3 regions of the Janthinobacterium aestuarii genome follow, and region 3 is predicted to be linked to each of the others. Evidence: predicted binding sites of a transcription regulator. Region 3 holds the regulator's gene; each other region holds the start of a gene.
The links. The regulator FNR, encoded in region 3, switches genes on or off when oxygen is low (the NO sensors DNR and NnrR bind a similar motif). The targets are predictions, from matches to a motif close to TTGATNNNNATCAA.
Positions count from the first base shown of each region.

Region 1: the regulator FNR is predicted to act here: its motif matches at 3,122-3,135, upstream of nirK (copper-containing nitrite reductase).
Region 2: the regulator FNR is predicted to act here: its motif matches at 2,691-2,704, upstream of OPV09_RS04780 (universal stress protein).

Region 1 covers NZ_CP142523.1:5,757,353-5,763,106, reverse strand. The annotation lists gene OPV09_RS25990 (AAA family ATPase) at 1-566, opposite strand, end outside; gene OPV09_RS25985 (c-type cytochrome) at 800-1,129, shown strand; gene OPV09_RS25980 (cytochrome c) at 1,141-1,482, shown strand; gene norR (nitric oxide reductase transcriptional regulator NorR) at 1,497-3,053, opposite strand; gene nirK (copper-containing nitrite reductase) at 3,204-4,688, shown strand; gene ytfE (iron-sulfur cluster repair protein YtfE) at 4,715-5,392, shown strand; gene OPV09_RS25960 (nitric-oxide reductase large subunit) at 5,407-5,754, shown strand, end outside.
Region 2 covers NZ_CP142523.1:1,060,214-1,065,967, forward strand. The annotation lists gene rpe (ribulose-phosphate 3-epimerase) at 1-180, opposite strand, end outside; gene apaG (Co2+/Mg2+ efflux protein ApaG) at 345-719, shown strand; gene OPV09_RS04770 (hypothetical protein) at 744-890, opposite strand; gene OPV09_RS04775 (murein transglycosylase A) at 940-2,166, shown strand; gene OPV09_RS04780 (universal stress protein) at 2,199-2,636, opposite strand; gene OPV09_RS04785 (MFS transporter) at 2,774-4,075, opposite strand; gene OPV09_RS04790 (enoyl-CoA hydratase) at 4,152-4,928, shown strand; rRNA gene OPV09_RS04795 (16S ribosomal RNA) at 5,339-5,754, shown strand, end outside.
Region 3 covers NZ_CP142523.1:275,672-281,425, forward strand. The annotation lists gene ccoG (cytochrome c oxidase accessory protein CcoG) at 1-525, shown strand, start outside; gene OPV09_RS01170 (FixH family protein) at 580-1,104, shown strand; gene fnr (fumarate/nitrate reduction transcriptional regulator Fnr) at 1,108-1,866, opposite strand; gene OPV09_RS01180 (response regulator) at 2,106-5,186, shown strand; gene OPV09_RS01185 (TOBE domain-containing protein) at 5,254-5,754, opposite strand, start outside.

The DNA of each region.
Region 1 (5,754 bases), 830 kb from region 3:
GGGAATTTGATGTAGTGGAAGAAGCAGCGGCGCAAAAAGGCGTCCGGCAATTCCTTCTCGTTGTTCGAGGTGATGATGACGAGCGGACGGTGGCGCGCCGTGACCATTTCGCGCGTTTCATACACATAGAATTCCATGCGGTCCAGTTCGCGCAGCAGGTCGTTCGGAAATTCAATGTCGGCCTTGTCGATTTCATCGATCAGCAGCACCACCGGTTCGGGCGCCGTGAACGCCTGCCACAGCACGCCCTTGACGATGTAGTTCTGGATGTCGCGCACGCGCTCGTCGCCCAGCTGCGAATCGCGCAGGCGCGAGACGGCGTCGTATTCGTACAGGCCCTGCTGCGCCTTGGTGGTCGATTTGATATGCCATTGCATCAGCGGCATGTTCAGCGCGGCGGCCACTTCCTCGGCCAGCATGGTCTTGCCCGTGCCCGGTTCTCCCTTGATCAGCAGCGGGCGTTGCAGGGTCAGCGCCGCATTCACGGCCAGTTTCAGGTCGGCGGTGGCGACATAGCTGTCGGAACCTTCGAAGCGTTGGCCTTGCTGGGTGTGCTGTGCTTGCATGAGCGGTCTGCCAAAGTGGGGAAATGGTGAGTATAAACAGAACTGTGGCCCAGCGTCACGCGGACGGCCTGTGCCTGCGTGCCTACAATGCGGGTTTTATAGGTGGACTTGCAAGAATATCTTGGCTAGAATCGGCAAGCAGCAGATTAATTGGCAACCTTAATTGTCAACACATAAAATCAAAAAAAACCAGCTCTGGCGTTTCTCCGATTACCTTTGTTCACATTGCCACTATGAAAAAAATATTTGCACTTCTCGTGCTTGCCGGCATAGCAAATGCCGTCACAGCGGCTGACATTGTAGGAAACGCCAAGGCAGCCCCTGCCAAGGTGGAAATGTGTATCGGCTGCCACGGCATTCCCGGTTACAAGGCAACCTTCCCTGAAGTATTCCAGGTGCCGATGATCGGCGGCCAGCCGGCAAAATATATCGAGAATGCGCTGCAAGCCTACAAGAAGGGCGACCGCAAGCACCCCAGCATGAAGGGCATCGCCAGCAGCCTGTCGGACCAGGATATCGCCGATGTCGCCGCGTATTATGCGCAACAAGCCAAGACGAACTGAGGACCAGCCCGATGAAAAAACTACTCGCCGCCCTCGTTTGCGCCACCATCTCGTTTTCCGCCAGCGCCGCCGGCAATATCAACACGGGCAAGGCCCTGGCCGAAAAATACAGCTGCGCCACCTGCCACGGCAAGGATTACAGTTCGCCCATCGACCCGTCGTACCCGAAACTGGCGGGCCAGCACAAGGATTACCTGGAACATGCGCTGACCGCGTATAAACGGGGCGACAAGGCCAACGGCCGCAACAACGCCATCATGACGGGCCAGGTAAAACCGCTGAGCAACCAGGACATCAAGGACCTGGCCGCCTACCTGCACAGCTTGCCGAGCAGCCTGGTCACTCATCGCTGAGCGGTAACGCCGGCTCAGGCTTTCAGCCCCACCCGGCGCGCCAGTTTGTGCAAGTTGCTGGCGTCGAGTCCCAGCTGCCGCGCCGCAGCGGCCCAGTTATCCTGATGCAGGACCAGCGCTTGCCGGATGGCCTGGCGCTGGCTCGCTTCGACGATCTGATGCATCGATAGCAGCGGCGCCGCCGGCGTGCCGCACGTGGCTGGCGCCAGCGGTAGCGCGTCCGTGCCGGCCGGCGTTTCCAGCGCATCGAGGTCGAGCATATCCGTTTCCAGGGTCACGATGTCCTTGCGGTCCGCGCCGCGTATCACGGCTTTCAGCGCGGCCCGGCTGATCACATGTTCCAGTTCGCGCACATTGCCCGGCCAGCGGTAATGGCACAGGGCGTTTTCCGCCGCGGCGGACAGGCGCAGGCTGCGCAGGCCCAGACGCGCGCGGTTCAGTTCCAGGAAGCCGCCTGCCAGCAGCAGCACGTCATTGCCCCGCTCGCGCAGCGGCGGAATCGGCACGGGATACACGGATAAACGGTGATACAGGTCGGCGCGGAACGAGCCGTCGCGCACGTGTTCGCGCAAGCTGCGGTTGGTGGCGGCGATCACGCGCACGTTGACCCGGCGCGGCCGGTCCGCGCCCAGGCGCTGGATTTCGCCATTTTGCAAGGTGCGCAGCAGCTTGGCCTGTATCGACAATGGCAATTCCCCCACTTCATCGAGAAACAGGGTACCCCCTTCGGCCGCCTCGAAGCGCCCGGGCCGGTCGCTGACGGCGCCGGAAAACGCACCGCGCACATGGCCGAACAATTCGCTTTCTGCTAAGGATTCCGGCAAGGCCGCGCAATTGACGTGGATCAAAGGCTTGCCCGCGCGGCGCGACAGCCGGTGCAGGCGGTGCGCGCACAGCTCCTTGCCCACGCCCGTCTCTCCCAGCAGCAGCACGGGCAGTTCGGAATCGGCGACCACCTGCAATTCGTGCAGCAAGTGCGTGATGGCGCTGCTTTGTCCCACGAAATCGTGTTCCTCGCGCGGCGCCTGCGCATCGGCCAGCATGGCGCCGCCCGACAGGCGCAGGGCGCGGATTTCCGTCTCCAGGCGCGTTACGCGTACGGCCGCTTCGATGGCGCAGGCCAGCTCGCCCAGGTCGCGCTGCGCCTGTGTATCGAAGGTGCCCACCTGCAGTGCGTCGAGCGTGATCACGCCCCAGCGTTCGCCTTCCAGGTCCAACGCCATGCCCATGCAGTCATGGACGGGCAGCGGCTCGCCGGCCCGCTCGGCGATCAGGCCATCGTAGGGATCGGGCAGGGAGCTGTCGTGATGGAAGCACAGCACGCCGCGCCGCTGCAGGATGGCGGCCAGGCGCGGATGGTCGGCGACGGCGAAGCGGCGTCCCAGCGCGTCGTTGGCCAGGCCGGCCATCGCCACGGGGCGCAAATGCTCGCCATCGATTTTCAGCAAGGCCACGGCCTCGCAGCCGAAGTGGGCGCGCAGGCTGCCGACGAGGCGCTGCAGGCGCACGGCCACGGGCAGGTCGGCGACCAGGTCTGTGAGTAACAGCAGGTGGATGGCAGTGGTGGTCATAAGTACCATGCAGGGTACAACGGACCATGCTTGAACAGGGTCATATCGACCCTGCATTTTTCAAATCGTTGATTTAAAACAAGTTTTTCCTGGCACACGGATTGCCTAGGTAAGAGTGCCGAACCGGCATACAAGACCAAGGAAAGCTTGATGAAAACGACTCCCTCCCTCCGCGCCATTGCCGCCGCCGTCTGCGTACTGGCCATGCCCCTGTCCGTGCAAGCCCAGGTGAGCCTGCCGGCCAGCGCCGCCGCCACCGCCGCCAAACCGGCCGCCGCTGCGGTCAAGCGCTATGAACTGCAAACCAATATCGTCGATGGCAAGATGGTGTTCATCGACGCCAAGGGCCAGGTCAACCCCGTGCTGGCGGCCAAGGTGGGCGACACGGTCGAACTCGTGCTGAAAAGCGGCGAAGGCGCCGAGCACGATCTGCTGATCCCGGAACTGAATGTGACATCCGCCAAGTTCAGTGCCAATAGCGGCAGCACCACCGTGCGCTTCAAGGTCACGCGCGCGGGCACGTTCACCTATTACTGCTCGATCCCCGGCCACCGCCAGATCGGCATGGAAGGCAAGCTGGAAGTGAGCGGCACTTCGCTGGCCGAGACGGCGGCACCGAAGGCCGCTGGCGCCGGCAGCGCTGCCAGCGAATCGAGCCAGGCCGCCGCGCTGGCCCTGTACACGCCCGCGCCATCGCCGATGCGCGGTCCCGATCCCTCGGCCGTCAGCGTGGCGGCCAATCCCGCCTCCGTGCCGACCGCCATCGGCGCGCGCGCGCCGCAAACCCTGAAATACCGGATGGAGACGGTGGAATTGCCGGGCAAGCTCGATGACGGCACCAGTTTTACCTACTGGACCTTCAACCGGCAAGTGCCCGGCCCCATGCTGCGCGCGAAGGTGGGCGACACGGTGGAGCTGACCCTGTTCAACGCCAAGGACAGCAAGATGATCCACTCGATCGACCTGCACGCCGTGACGGGCGGCCATGGCGGCGGACAGCACACGCAGGTGGCGCCTGGCCAGGAAAAAACCGTCACCTTCAAGGCGCTCAATCCGGGCCTGTTCGTGTACCACTGCGCCACGCCGCTGGTGCCGCAGCATATCGCGGCCGGCATGTACGGCATGATCCTGGTCGAACCGGAAGGCGGCCTGTCAAAAGTCGACCGCGAGTATTACGTGATGCAGGGCGAGATGTACACGGGCCGTCCGCACGGCGCACCCGTGCACCAGGAAGCGAACCTGGAAAAAATGGCCAATGAGCTGCCCGACTACTACGTCTTCAACGGCGAAGTGGGCGCCCTGAGCAAGACGCATAAACTGCAGGCGAAAGTCGGCGAAACGGTGCGCATCTATTTCGGCGTCGGCGGCCCGAACAAGATTTCATCGTTCCACATCATCGGCGAGATCTTCGACAAGGTGTACAGCGAAGGCTCGATCAGCAGCCCGAAACACGACGTGCAAACGACCCTGGTGGCACCGGGCGGCGCGACCATCGTCGAACTCAAGGTACAGCATCCTGGCAGCTATCTGCTGGTCGACCATGCGCTGTCGCGCGCCGGCAAGGGCGCCGTGGGCGTGCTGGAAGTGACTGGCGAACCCGTGCCCGGCGTCTATCACGCTGGCGCCCATCAATAAACCCCATTCATCCTCAAGGAACCATTATGGAAATGATCGACCAATCCCTGGGCCAGCTGGCCCGCCGCATCCCTGGCGCCACGCGCCTGTTCGATGCCCACCGCCTGGATTTCTGCTGCGGCGGCAACAAGACCCTGCGCGCGGCGGCCGAAGCGGCCGGCGTGGACACGGCGCCCATCGTCAAGGAACTGCAAGTGCTGGCAGGACGGACTGACGCCAGCGGCGAGCGTGACTGGCAGGAAGCTTCGGCCACCGAGCTGGTGGAACACATCCTGTCGCGCTACCACGCCGTGCACCGCGAGCAGCTGCCCGAGCTGATACGCCTGGCGCGCAAGGTCGAGCAGGTGCATGGCGACCGCGCCGACTGTCCGCACGGGCTGGCGGAACACCTGTCGGCCATGGCGCAGGAACTGGAAAGCCATATGCGCAAGGAAGAAGACGTGCTGTTCCCCATGATAGTGCGTGGCCAGGGCCCCCGGGCCGGCGCGCCCATCAACGTGATGCGCATGGAGCATGACGACCATGGCGTGGCCTTGCGCGCGATGGAGGAAATGACGAACGACATCACCGCGCCGGCCGGCGCCTGCACCACCTGGCGCGCGCTGTACACGGGCTTGCGCACCTTCCGCGAAGACCTGATGGCGCACATCCATACTGAAAACAATATCCTGTTCGAGCGCTTTGCGCCGGCCGTGGTGCACTGACAAAGGAAAGACCCATGGGTCCCTACAAAAAACTCTGGTTCACCCTGATCGGTGTGCTGATCGTGACGTTTTCGCTGCTCGGCTACTACGGCGCCGAAGTGTACCGGCAGGCGCCGCCCATCCCCGCGCAAGTGCTGGCGCAGGATGGCCGGCAGCTGTTCGACCGCGAGGGCATCCTCGACGGCCAGACGGCCTGGCAATCGGTCGGCGGCATGCAGCTCGGCTCCATCTGGGGCCATGGCGCCTACCAGGCGCCCGACTGGACGGCCGACTGGCTGCACCGCGAACTGACGGCCTGGCTGGAACTGGCCGCGCAAGAGCAGCATGGCAAGGCGTACGCGGCCCTCGACGGCCCCGCGCAG
Region 2 (5,754 bases), 780 kb from region 3:
CACGTGCGGGCGGATCGCTTCGCACACCAGCGGGCCGATGGTCAGGTTCGGCACATAATGGTTATCCATCACGTCGAAGTGGATGATGTCGGCGCCGGCGGTAACGACGTTGCGCACTTCCTCGCCCAGGCGGGCAAAGTCGGCGGACAGGATGCTGGGAGCGATACGGAATGTAGTCATGGTGGAGTAGCCAAAGGATAGAAAATGCGAAGATGCGCTATTTTACGCTTGACGCCGCTACCATGCCTTATTGAAGCACGATGAAACACAGAATACGCGGCACGCCGTGGCCAATGCGGCACACGCGCCGCCATAATGACTGCAATGTCTGAATAGGAATGACGATGGCGACTTATGAATTTACGGTAACGGTCAAGACGCAATACCTGCCCGAGCAATCGGCACCGGACCAGGGGCGGCACGTGTTCAGCTACACGATCCGCGTCGTCAACACGGGCACGGCTGGCGCGCAACTGATTTCGCGCCACTGGGTCATCACGGATGCGAACAACAAGGTGGAAGAGGTGCGTGGCCTGGGCGCCGTCGGCCACCAGCCGCTGCTGCAGCCGGGCGAACAGTTCGAATACACGAGTGGCACCATGCTGGGCACGCCGCAAGGTTCGATGCACGGCGAGTATTTCTGCGTGGCCGAAGATGGCCATCAGTTTGAAGCGCCGATTCCCGAGTTCGTGCTGTCGGTGCCACGCACCCTGCATTGACGCAACGCCGGGGGCTTGCGCCCCTTACTTCAGTTTTTCGGTGCTGTCCTGTTCTTCGCCGAGCTGCTTGCGCGCCGGTGGGACGGGTTTTTTACCCGAATACATGGTCCACCAGACTATAAATGCCAGCAAGAAGAACGCCACCAGCGCCTCTATCATCAAGATCCACATACGCACCCCTATGTTATTTACCCGCAGCTTAGTATTTACCCGCCGTCTGTTGACACGCGGTAGTCTACCCGTTTCAATCGGCGCCGTCGCGCTTGCGCTGTCCGCCTGTACCACGCCGCCCGCGCCACCCGCTGCCAGCGGCAAGGCGCCGCCCATCGCCCCGACCGTCGTCAGGCCGGTTCCGGCCAAGCCGGCCGACGCCAAGGACGCCGCGGATGTGGCGGCGCCCACCTTCGTGCCCGCCAAATTTTCCGCCTTGCCTGGCTGGGCCCGCGACGACATGCGCGCCGCCTGGCCCGCTTTCATGGCATCGTGCGGCGTGCTGGTCAAACGCCCGGACTGGAAGGAATCGTGCACGATCGCGCGCCAGGTGAATGCCGACAGCGACAAGGCCATCCGCCTGTTCTTCGAGACCTTCTTTGTGCCGAATCAAGTCATCACCGCCGATGGCGCCAGTACCGGCTTGGTGACCGGCTACTACGAACCGCTGCTGCACGGGGCGCGCAAGCGGGGCGGCCCATACCAGACACCGCTGTACAAGGTGCCCGACGACCTCGTCTCGGTGGATTTGTCCGGCGTGTATCCGGAACTGAAGAATATGCGCTTGCGGGGCAAGCTGGTCGGCAAGAAGGTGATCCCGTATGCGACCCGCGCCGACATCGAGCGCGCCACGTCCGTCACGGGCAAGGAATTGCTGTGGGTGGATGATGAAGTCGAGGCCTTCTTCCTGCAGGTGCAGGGCTCCGGCCGCGTGCAGCTGACCGATACGCAGGAAACCGTGCGCGTGGCCTACGCGGACCAGAATGGCCATCCGTACAAATCGATCGGCCGCTACCTGGTCGACAAGGGCGAGCTGACCTTGAGCCAGGCGTCCGCGCAGGGCATCAAGGCGTGGATCGCCGGCCATCCTACGCGCAAGGATGAATTATTCAACGCCAATCCCAGCTATGTGTTCTTCAAGGAAGAGCGCTTGCCCGACCCGAAAGTGGGGCCGAAGGGCGCGCTGGGCGTGCCATTGACGCCGCAGCGCTCGGTGGCCATTGATTCGCGCTTTTTGCCGCTGGGCGCACCCGTGTTCCTGTCCACCACGCAAGCCAATAGCGAGATTCCCATGCAGCGGCTGGTGATGGCGCAGGATACGGGCGGCGCCATTCGCGGGCCGATCCGTGTCGATTATTTCTTTGGCTTTGGCGCGGAAGCTGCCGAGAATGCGGGCCGCATGAAGCAGAGCGGCGCCGTGTGGGTGTTGTTGCCGAAGCAGGCGCCGGCGCGCTAGGGAAAGCGTCGCCGGGCAGTTCGTGGTGTGGCTTAGCGCAAGACCATCACTGGCAGGTGGGTATGCGCCAGCACTTTTTGCGTTTCGCTGCCCACGAACAGCTTGTTCAAACCCTTGCGGCCGTGCGAAGCCATCAGGATGATGTCGCAATGGTAGGTTTGCGCCGCATTGACGATTTCATCGTGCGGGCTCGGCGACACGGCGACCACGCCTTCGAAAGGTACGCCGGCGGCGCGCGCAGCTTCGCCGATCTTGTCGATGGCGCGTTGCGACGCTTCCTGCATCTGCTGTTCATACAGGCTGGCGTCGAGCACGATGCCGCCGTCCGCCATCGGCGAGAACGGAAACGGCTGCACCACGCTGATGGCGACCAGCTTGGCCTTGTTCAATTGGGCGAAGGCGAGGGCGGTCTCGGCGGCTTTGTCGGACAGCGGCGAGCCGTCGGTGGGAAATAAGATGGTGTTAAACATAGCGTGCTCCTCAAGTGATGTAAGACAGCTTATGGATTTACATCAATTAAAACCTTGATGTAAATCAAACCTCACGGGCTTTGGCGTGAATAGTGTCGCCAAAGCAATCTTTTGCCAGTGTATTCCCGTTCACCGCTTCAGGTGCGCACGCTACGCAGCGGCGTGCACCACACCATGGCCACCGTCAACACGATGCTGCCGGCCGCGATGCAGGCCAGGCCATTGCGCACGCCAAAATGTTCCGCTATCCAGCCGGCGGCCAGCGCACCCAGCGGCGCCGTCGCTACCGTCAGGAAACGCATGGTCGACGTCATGCGGCCCAGCATGAGGTCGGGTGTGACTTTTTGGCGCAAGCCCAGGTAGGGAATAAAGAACAGCATCACGCCGCAATCGAAAAAGAACATCAAGATGGCATACGCCACGGCGCTGGCGGCCGCGCTGCCGAACAGCGCGGCGGGTATCGTGGGCGTTAGCGCAAAACAGAGCGAGGTCGATGCCAGGCCGATCAGGATGGTGCGGCCGGCGCCATAGCGCTTCGTCAAGGGCTTGACGATGAAGGCGCTGAGCAGGACGCCGGCGCCGCCGAGCATCTGCGTCATGCCCAGCACGCCAGGGCTCATGCCCAGGTCGCGCGTGGCAAACAGCACCGTCAAGGCCATGCTGGCGTAAAACAGGAAGTGCCAGATGCCGGCGCCCCAGGCCAGCGCGCGCAGCAGCGGTTCGCGCCAGACGAACAGCAAGCCGTCGGCGATGTCGCGCAAGGCGTGTTTGTCGGATGGAGCAGGACGCGGATCGCGCACGCTCATGGCGCGCAGATTGAAAACGGAAACCAGATAGCCGCACGCCGTGCACAGGATGGCGACGGGCGCCGACAACACTTGCACGAGCACGCCGGCCAGGCCGGGACCGATCAGGCGCGAAGCTGATTCGGTGGCGGCAAATTTCGACTGCGCATCGATCAAGCCATCGCGGCCCACGAGGAAAGTCAGAAACACCTGTTCGGCGCCACCACCGACGACGAAGCCCGTGCCGATGATGAAGCCCACTATATATAACCATGGCATCGACAGCACGCCGCACCAGTAAGCCACGGCCACGCTGGCCAGGGCCAGGCCCGACATGCTTTCGCTGAACAGCATGATCGGGTGCTTGCTGCGCCGGTCCAGCAGCACGCCGACGGGCAAGCCGAAGAGGGCGAACGGCAGCGCCTGCAGCGCAACCAGCACGCCCATCTGTTCCGGTGTCGCATGTAGCAAGAGCACCGCGCACAGGGGCAGGGCCAGCGAGGTAATCTGGGCGCCGAAGCAATTGAGGCCATTGCTGAACCATAGGCGGCGGAAATTGACGCTGGCGGCGCTGCCGTCGCCACGCAGATAGTGGGCGCAATACTGGAAGAGGGAAGAGAAAATATGCTGCTCGATAAAAAAGATCGGGCTCACAATAATAGCAGCGCACCTGCCGCGCCGCTGCCGTTAGCCGCTACAATCGTTGCACCGTTCATCGAGAGGAGACACCATGCAATACGAAGACCTGATCATCGATATCCAGGACAAAGTGGCGGTCATCCGCCTGAACCGCCCCAAGGCCCTGAACGCCTTGAACGAGAACATGATGAATGAGCTGGGCGACGCCTTGCTGAAGTTCGATGCCGACGAGAGTATCGGCTGCATCGTGCTCACGGGCAGCGAAAAAGCATTTGCCGCCGGCGCCGACATCGCGGCCATGGCCGATTACACCTACCCGGATACCTATACCCAGGGCTACATCAGCCGTAACTGGGAGCATATCTTGCGCGTGCGCAAACCGGTGGTGGGCGCCGTGGCCGGCTATGCGCTCGGTGGCGGCTGCGAACTGGCCATGATGTGCGATTTCCTGATCGCCGCCGACAGCGCCAAGTTTGGCCAGCCAGAAATCAAGGTTGGCGTCACGCCGGGCGCGGGCGGTACGCAGCGTTTGCCGCGCGCCATCGGCAAGGCCAAGGCCATGGACCTGCTGCTGACGGCGCGCACCATCGATGCCGCCGAGGCGGAACGCATCGGCCTCGTGTCGCGCGTGGTGCCGGCAGATAAATTGCTGGAAGAAACCCTGGCCGCCGCCAAGACCATCGCCGCCATGCCGACTTCGGTTGCCATGATGATCAAGGATTGCGTCAACCGCGCTTTTGAAACCACCTTGACCGATGGTGTCGCCTACGAGCGCCGTTTGTTCCAGGCCGCCTTCGGTACGCCGGCGCAAAAAGAAGGCATGTACGCTTTCCTGGAAAAGCGCTTGCCAAACTTCGACGGTCTTTGATATGATTCGCCTCCCCGATGAGACGCACTAGTTTGCGGCACAAAAGGGACTGCCTTCCGGGGCTGGGTAGTAGAAAAAGAAGGTTGACGAAATGCTGCAAACGCTTCATACTCTTCCTTCTTCGCAGCTGACAAACACAACGCTTTGTCGGTAGCGCGAAAGCAGTAACCGAATACAGTTCTTTAACAATTAACAGTCGATAAGTGTGGGCATTTGATGTAAGTGCAGCGATGATCTTCGGATTGTCGTAATACTTAAAATATCAAATGTTCACAAGAAATAATGAAATAGGATACTTCTTCGGAAGTAGCCTGTCAGTTTTTTGAGTGAGCAAACACCTCGCAATGCGAGGGGTTTGAACTAGTTAAATAGTTCGACCATGCCGGTAAAACGGCAAAGTAACAGAGATTAAACTGAAGAGTTTGATCCTGGCTCAGATTGAACGCTGGCGGCATGCCTTACACATGCAAGTCGAACGGCAGCACGGAGCTTGCTCTGGTGGCGAGTGGCGAACGGGTGAGTAATATATCGGAACGTACCCTAGAGTGGGGGATAACGTAGCGAAAGTTACGCTAATACCGCATACGATCTAAGGATGAAAGTGGGGGATCGCAAGACCTCATGCTCGTGGAGCGGCCGATATCTGATTAGCTAGTTGGTAGGGTAAAAGCCTACCAAGGCATCGATCAGTAGCTGGTCTGAGAGGACGACCAGCCACACTGGAACTGAGACACGGTCCAGACTCCTACGGGAGGCAGCAGTGGGGAATTTTGGACAATGGGCGAAAGCCTGATCCAGCAATGCCGCGTGAGTGAAGAAGGCCTTC
Region 3 (5,754 bases):
GCCTGCAACAGCGTGATGGACAAGGTCGAGCGGCCGCGTGGCCTGATACGCTACAGCACCGACCATGCGATGGAAAACAACTTCAATTCGAAGCAGATACGCCAGCGCGCCATGCGCCCGCGCGTCCTGATCTACACTTCCATCCTTGCCCTGATCATCATCGCCGTATGTACCTCGCTGGCCCTGCGCACGCCCCTGAAAATGGACGTGATCCGCGACCGCGGTTCGATGGGACGCGAAGTGGAAGACGGCATGATCGAAAACGTCTACCGCCTGCAGATCATGAACACGTCCGAGCAAAGCCAGCATTTCAAGATCAGCGCCTCCGGCTTGCCGGGCCTGACCTTGCTGACGCGCGAAGAAGTGACCTTGCAGCCGACGGAAACGCTGGGCTGGCCGATCCGCCTGCGCGTGCCGCACGGCGTGGGCGAGAAGGGGTCGAACAAGATTGCGATCGAATTGCAATCGCTGGACGACCCGTCGCTGCATGTGCGTGAAAGCGCGGTCTTCATCGTGCCGCGTTAATGCAGGAAGGCCGGTCCCCGCACGGGGGCTGGCCGTTTACAGAGGAGAAATACCATGTCCGACAGTCTGAAACTGCAGCCTCCCGTTGCACCGTGGTACAAGCATCGCTGGCCATGGCTGCTGATGATCGGTCCCGGCCTGTCCGTGGTCGTCGGCAGCTTCATGGGCTATATCGCCTTTACGCAGCCCGATGCGCTGGTGGTGGGCGATTATTACAAGCAGGGCAAGGCGATCAACCAGGATTTGAAGCGCGACACGATCGCCAGCGACCTGGCCATGGAGACGAGCCTGGCGTACGACGTGGCGTCAGCGCGCCTGAGCGGTTCCGTGCACAGCTTCGGCAAGGCCTATCAGGGGCCGTTGCAGCTGCACTTGGCGCATGCGACTTTGCCGGAAAAGGATATCAAGCTGCTGGTGCAGCCCGATGCGGCCGGCAATTTCTCGGTCGCGCTGCCGATGCTCGAGCGCAGCCGCTGGCAAGTGCTGGTGGAAAACGACAAGCGCGAGTGGCGCCTGTCCGGCATCTGGACCTGGCCCGTGCAGCGCAGCATCGCGCTGCATGCGGACGAAGAGCTATAAGCCTTACTTGCAGACGTCGGTACCGGCTGTAATGGCTTTCAGCTTGGCAGGCTGCAGGATCTCGATCTCGCGGTTCGAGACGCGCAGCCAGCCTTCCTTCTTGAATTTCGACAATAAACGGCTGACGCTCTCGATGGTCAGGCCCAGGTAGTTGCCGATTTCCTCGCGCGACATGCGCAGCTGGAATTTGCTGCTCGAATAGCCGCGCGCCTCATAGCGCGACGCCAGGTTGACGATGAAGGCGGCAAAACGCTGCGTCGCCTGCATATTGCCCAGCAACAGCATCACGCTTTGCTCGCGCGTGATTTCCTGGCTCATCATGCGGTGGAAATGCCGCAGCAGGGTCGGCATATTGCCCAGCAATTGTTCCAGGCTGGAAAACGGGATTTCACACACTTCGCTGTCTTCCAGCGCCACCGCATTACAGTGGTGGCGGTCGGCGCTGATGGCGTCCATGCCCAGCAGTTCGCCGGCCATCTGGAAACCCGTCACCTGCTCTTCGCCGCCCGGATTGATCTGGTACGTCTTGAAGTGTCCCAGGCGGATCGCGTACAGGTTCTGGAACGAGTCGCCGATGCGGAACAGCGAGGCGCCGCGCACGATCTTGCGGCGGCGGCCGATGATCTGGTCCAGCCTGTCCATGTCGCCCATATCGAGGCCCATCGGCAGGCACAATTGATGCATGCTGCAGGTCGAGCATCGCGCACGCAACGCTTCCACGGTCACTGTGGGCAAGGTTGGAGTGAGTAGCGCTTCAGTCATGTCGGTACCTTTTAGAAAATGCAACAACAAGTTTACTGCATACAGGGTTGCCGTGTGCCAATTTCACCGCAATTTCGGCGAATAAACGACGTTCCGACTTTAATTATATGGCAACATCGTCAAAAGCCCATGCGGGGAGGGCCATTTGCGCGGCGCCGCTTGCCAACTTGATGTATTGATAGGAAAATTCCTAACAGCATTATCTGCCGCCTGTGCCGCCCGGTACTGAAAAGGAAATCATGAAGCCTCTCGGCATCAAAGCAAAAGTCGCGCTGGCCACCAGCCTGACCTCGATCGCCATGATCGCGCTGGTCACCATGATCCAGGTGCAGCATATGCGCGACGACTTCACGCGAGTACTGCTGAGCCAGCAGTCGTCCCTGATCAGCCGCACCGCTGCCGAGCTCGACGACAAGCTGGGCATGCTGCTGCAGATCGTCACCCTGACGGCCAGGCAGCAGCCGCCGGAACTGATGGCCCAGCCGGCCCAATTGCGCGAATACTATTCGCGCCGCTCGATGCTGGTGCTGTTCGACGACGTGCTGGTGCTCGACGCGCATGGCGCCGTCGTGGCCGACATGCCGGAAGTGGCGGGGCGCACGGGCATCAACGTTGCCGAGCGCGAGTATTTCCAGACCGTGCTGCGCACGCGCCAGCCCATGATCACCGAGCCGATGCTCGGCAAGTCGAGCGGCATGCCCATCGTGCAGATGGTCGCGCCCGTGCTGGCCGCCGATGGCCAGGTGGCCGGCGTGGTGATCGGCGTGCTGCGCCTGTACAAGGACAACCTGCTGGGACGCCTGCGCTCGGAAAAGATCGGCAAGAGCGGCTATTACTTCATCCTCACGCGCGGCGCCGTGCCGCGCTACGTGCTGCATCCCGATACCAGCCGCTTGCTGCAGCCGCGCCAGCCGAACGCCAACCTGACGACCACCCAGCTGCTGAAGGAAGATGGCGAAGGCAGCATGGTCAGCACCAACAGCCGCGGCATCACGGCCGTCAACAGCTTCAAGCGTTTGAAATCGGTGAACTGGCTGCTGGCTACCTCGCTGCCCGTCGCGGACGCCTTCGAACCGTTCGATGGCGTGCTGTACCGGCTGGTGCTGTGGAGCATCCTCGCTTCGCTGCTGGCCGCATTTGTTCTGGGCTGGGTCACCGTGCGCCTGCTGTCGCCGCTGGTGCGCCTGCGCGACACCCTGCTGGCCCTGCGCACCAGCGGCAGCCGTTTCACCCCCGTGCCGGTGCAGCAGCGCGACGAGATCGGCGAACTGACGGAAGCGTTCAATGGCCTGATGAGCGAACGCGACCGCCTGCAGCAGGAACTCGAATCGCGCGCGGCCGAACTGGAGCAGGAACGCGACCGGGCCGAGGCCGCCAACCGCGCGAAGAGCGATTTCGTGGCCAACATGAGCCATGAAATCCGCACGCCACTCAATGCCGTGCTGGGCATGGTGTATTTGCTGGGCAATACCAAGCTCGATACGGAACAGCGCAAGTATCTGACCATGGTGCGCGTGGCGGGCCAGTCGCTGCTGGGCATCCTCAACGACGTGCTCGATTATTCGAAGATCGAGGCGCGCCGCATGGAACTGTCGCCCGTCGAATTCGACCTCGACGAAGTCATGAATACCCTCGCCACCACGATGACGATGAATGCGGGCGAAAAGGAGCTGGAACTGGCCATCGCCGTCGAGCCCGACGTGCCGCGGCGCCTCGTGGGCGACGCCCAGCGCCTGCAGCAAATCCTCGTCAACCTGGCCGGCAACGCCATCAAGTTCACGGAGAACGGCGAAGTGGTGGTGGCCGTCAGCCTGGCCGAGAGCAGGAGCGAGAGCGGCCGCGCCTGGCTGCGCTTCGAAGTGCGCGACACGGGCATCGGCATGACGGAACTGCAGCAACAGCAGCTGTTTGCCGCGTTTTCGCAGGGCGACCAGAGCATCACGCGCCGCTTCGGCGGCACGGGCCTGGGCCTGGCCATCAGCAAGCAGCTGATCCACATGATGGGCGGCGACATCGCCGTCGCCAGCAGCGAAGGCAAGGGCAGCCGCTTCTGGTTCAGCGTGCCGTTCGAGATGCTGGCGCAGCCAGCCGAAACGCGGCGCACGCCGGCACTGGGCCAGCTGCGCCTGCTGGTGGCCGACGATAACCGCACCACGCGCGAACTGATCGTCAAGCTGATCGAGGCGTGGGGCTGGCTGGCCGACGAAGTCGATTCCGGCTTTGCCGCCATCGAACTGTACCGCGAACGCCTGGCGCAGCAGCAACCGTACGACGTGGTGCTGGCCGACTGGCACATGCCCGTCATGGACGGCCTGGCCACGGCCAAGGCCATCCGCCAGGCGGCCAGCGGCCAGCGCCAGCCCATCGTGGTGATGGTCAACGCCTTCGCCCGCAACCACCTCGAGGAAATTTCCAGCGCGGCCGAGGCCGACGTCGTGCTGATGAAACCGATCACGGGATCGAGCCTGTTCGATGCCCTGCACCAGGCACTGATCACCAAGAACGACGGCGGCGAGCAGCGCATCCTGCACCAGCCACTGGGCACGGAACTGGCCGGCGTGCATTTCCTGCTGGTGGAAGACAATCATTTGAACCAGGCCGTGGCGCGCGGCATCCTCGAACACATGGGCGCCACCCTCGACGTGGTGGGCGACGGCTTGCAAGCCGTGGAACGGCTGCGCACGGAAGCGCTGCGCTACGACATCGTGCTGATGGACATGCAGATGCCCGTCATGGACGGTTTCAGCGCCACCCACATCATCCGCACGGAGCTGCGCCTGAGCCTGCCCGTGATCGCCATGACGGCCGGCGTGCTGGCATCCGAGCGCGAGCGCTGCATGACGGCCGGCATCAGCGACTTCATCGCCAAGCCCGTGGTGGTGGAAGAGATGATGGAAGTCATCCTGCGCCACCTGCCCAAGCGCCCGCCAGTGCAGACGGCCGAGCCCGTACGCGTCGCCGATGAAGAGGTGTTTTCCATGGCGCCGCTGATGCGCGTGATGGGACGTGACGCGAAGGGGCGCGGTGTACTGCGGCGCATGGTCGAAGACGCGCTGAACAAGGGCATGACGCCCGTACGCGACGCGGAAACAGCATTGCAGGCAGGCCGCCACAGCGACGTGGCGCGTATCCTGCACAGCGTGCGCGGCTCCGTCGGCACCCTGGGCACGAAACGCCTGATCCGCGCCGCGTTCGCCACCGAGGAAGCCATCGACGCGGGTCGCCTGGATGAAGTCCCAAGCCTGCTGGCGCACACGGCGCAGGAGCTGGAACTGGCGCTGGCGGCGGCGGCGGATTGGTTGTCGCGGTTGAAGGATTAGGCCTGCAACGTAAAGCTGGGGTCAGACCCGCCGGGTCTGACCCCGGAACTTTGCTCAGCGCCGCCGTTTACGCCGGTACACCGAGGATCACACTAGATGCTTTAAACATCGCCGTCACGCTGCTGCCAAGTTCGATACCCAGGTCCGTGCTGCTCTGATTGGTGATGATGGCGGCGATCGTGCCGCCGCGCGGCAAGTCCAGCACCACTTCCGTGTTGACGGCACCTGTCTGCACGCGCGTGACCGTGCCGGCCAGCTGGTTGCGGGCGGAAAAGCGTGCGCCTTCGCTGTCGGCCACGAGGATGATGGACGAAGCCTTGATCAGCGCAAACGCTTCCGCGCCCGGCACCAGGCCCAGGCTTGCGCTGCTGCCCTGCGTGACGATGGCCACGATGTGCTGGCCGCCCGGCAATTCCAGGGTGACTTCGTCGTTGACGGCGCCCTGTTTCAGTTCGGCCACCTTGCCGAGGAATTGATTACGCGCCGTCGTTTTCATGGCCATTCTCCGTATGAGTAAAAGATCGTCGGCGATGCCTTCGGCCTGGCTGCCCAGCTGGCGCAGGTAGCG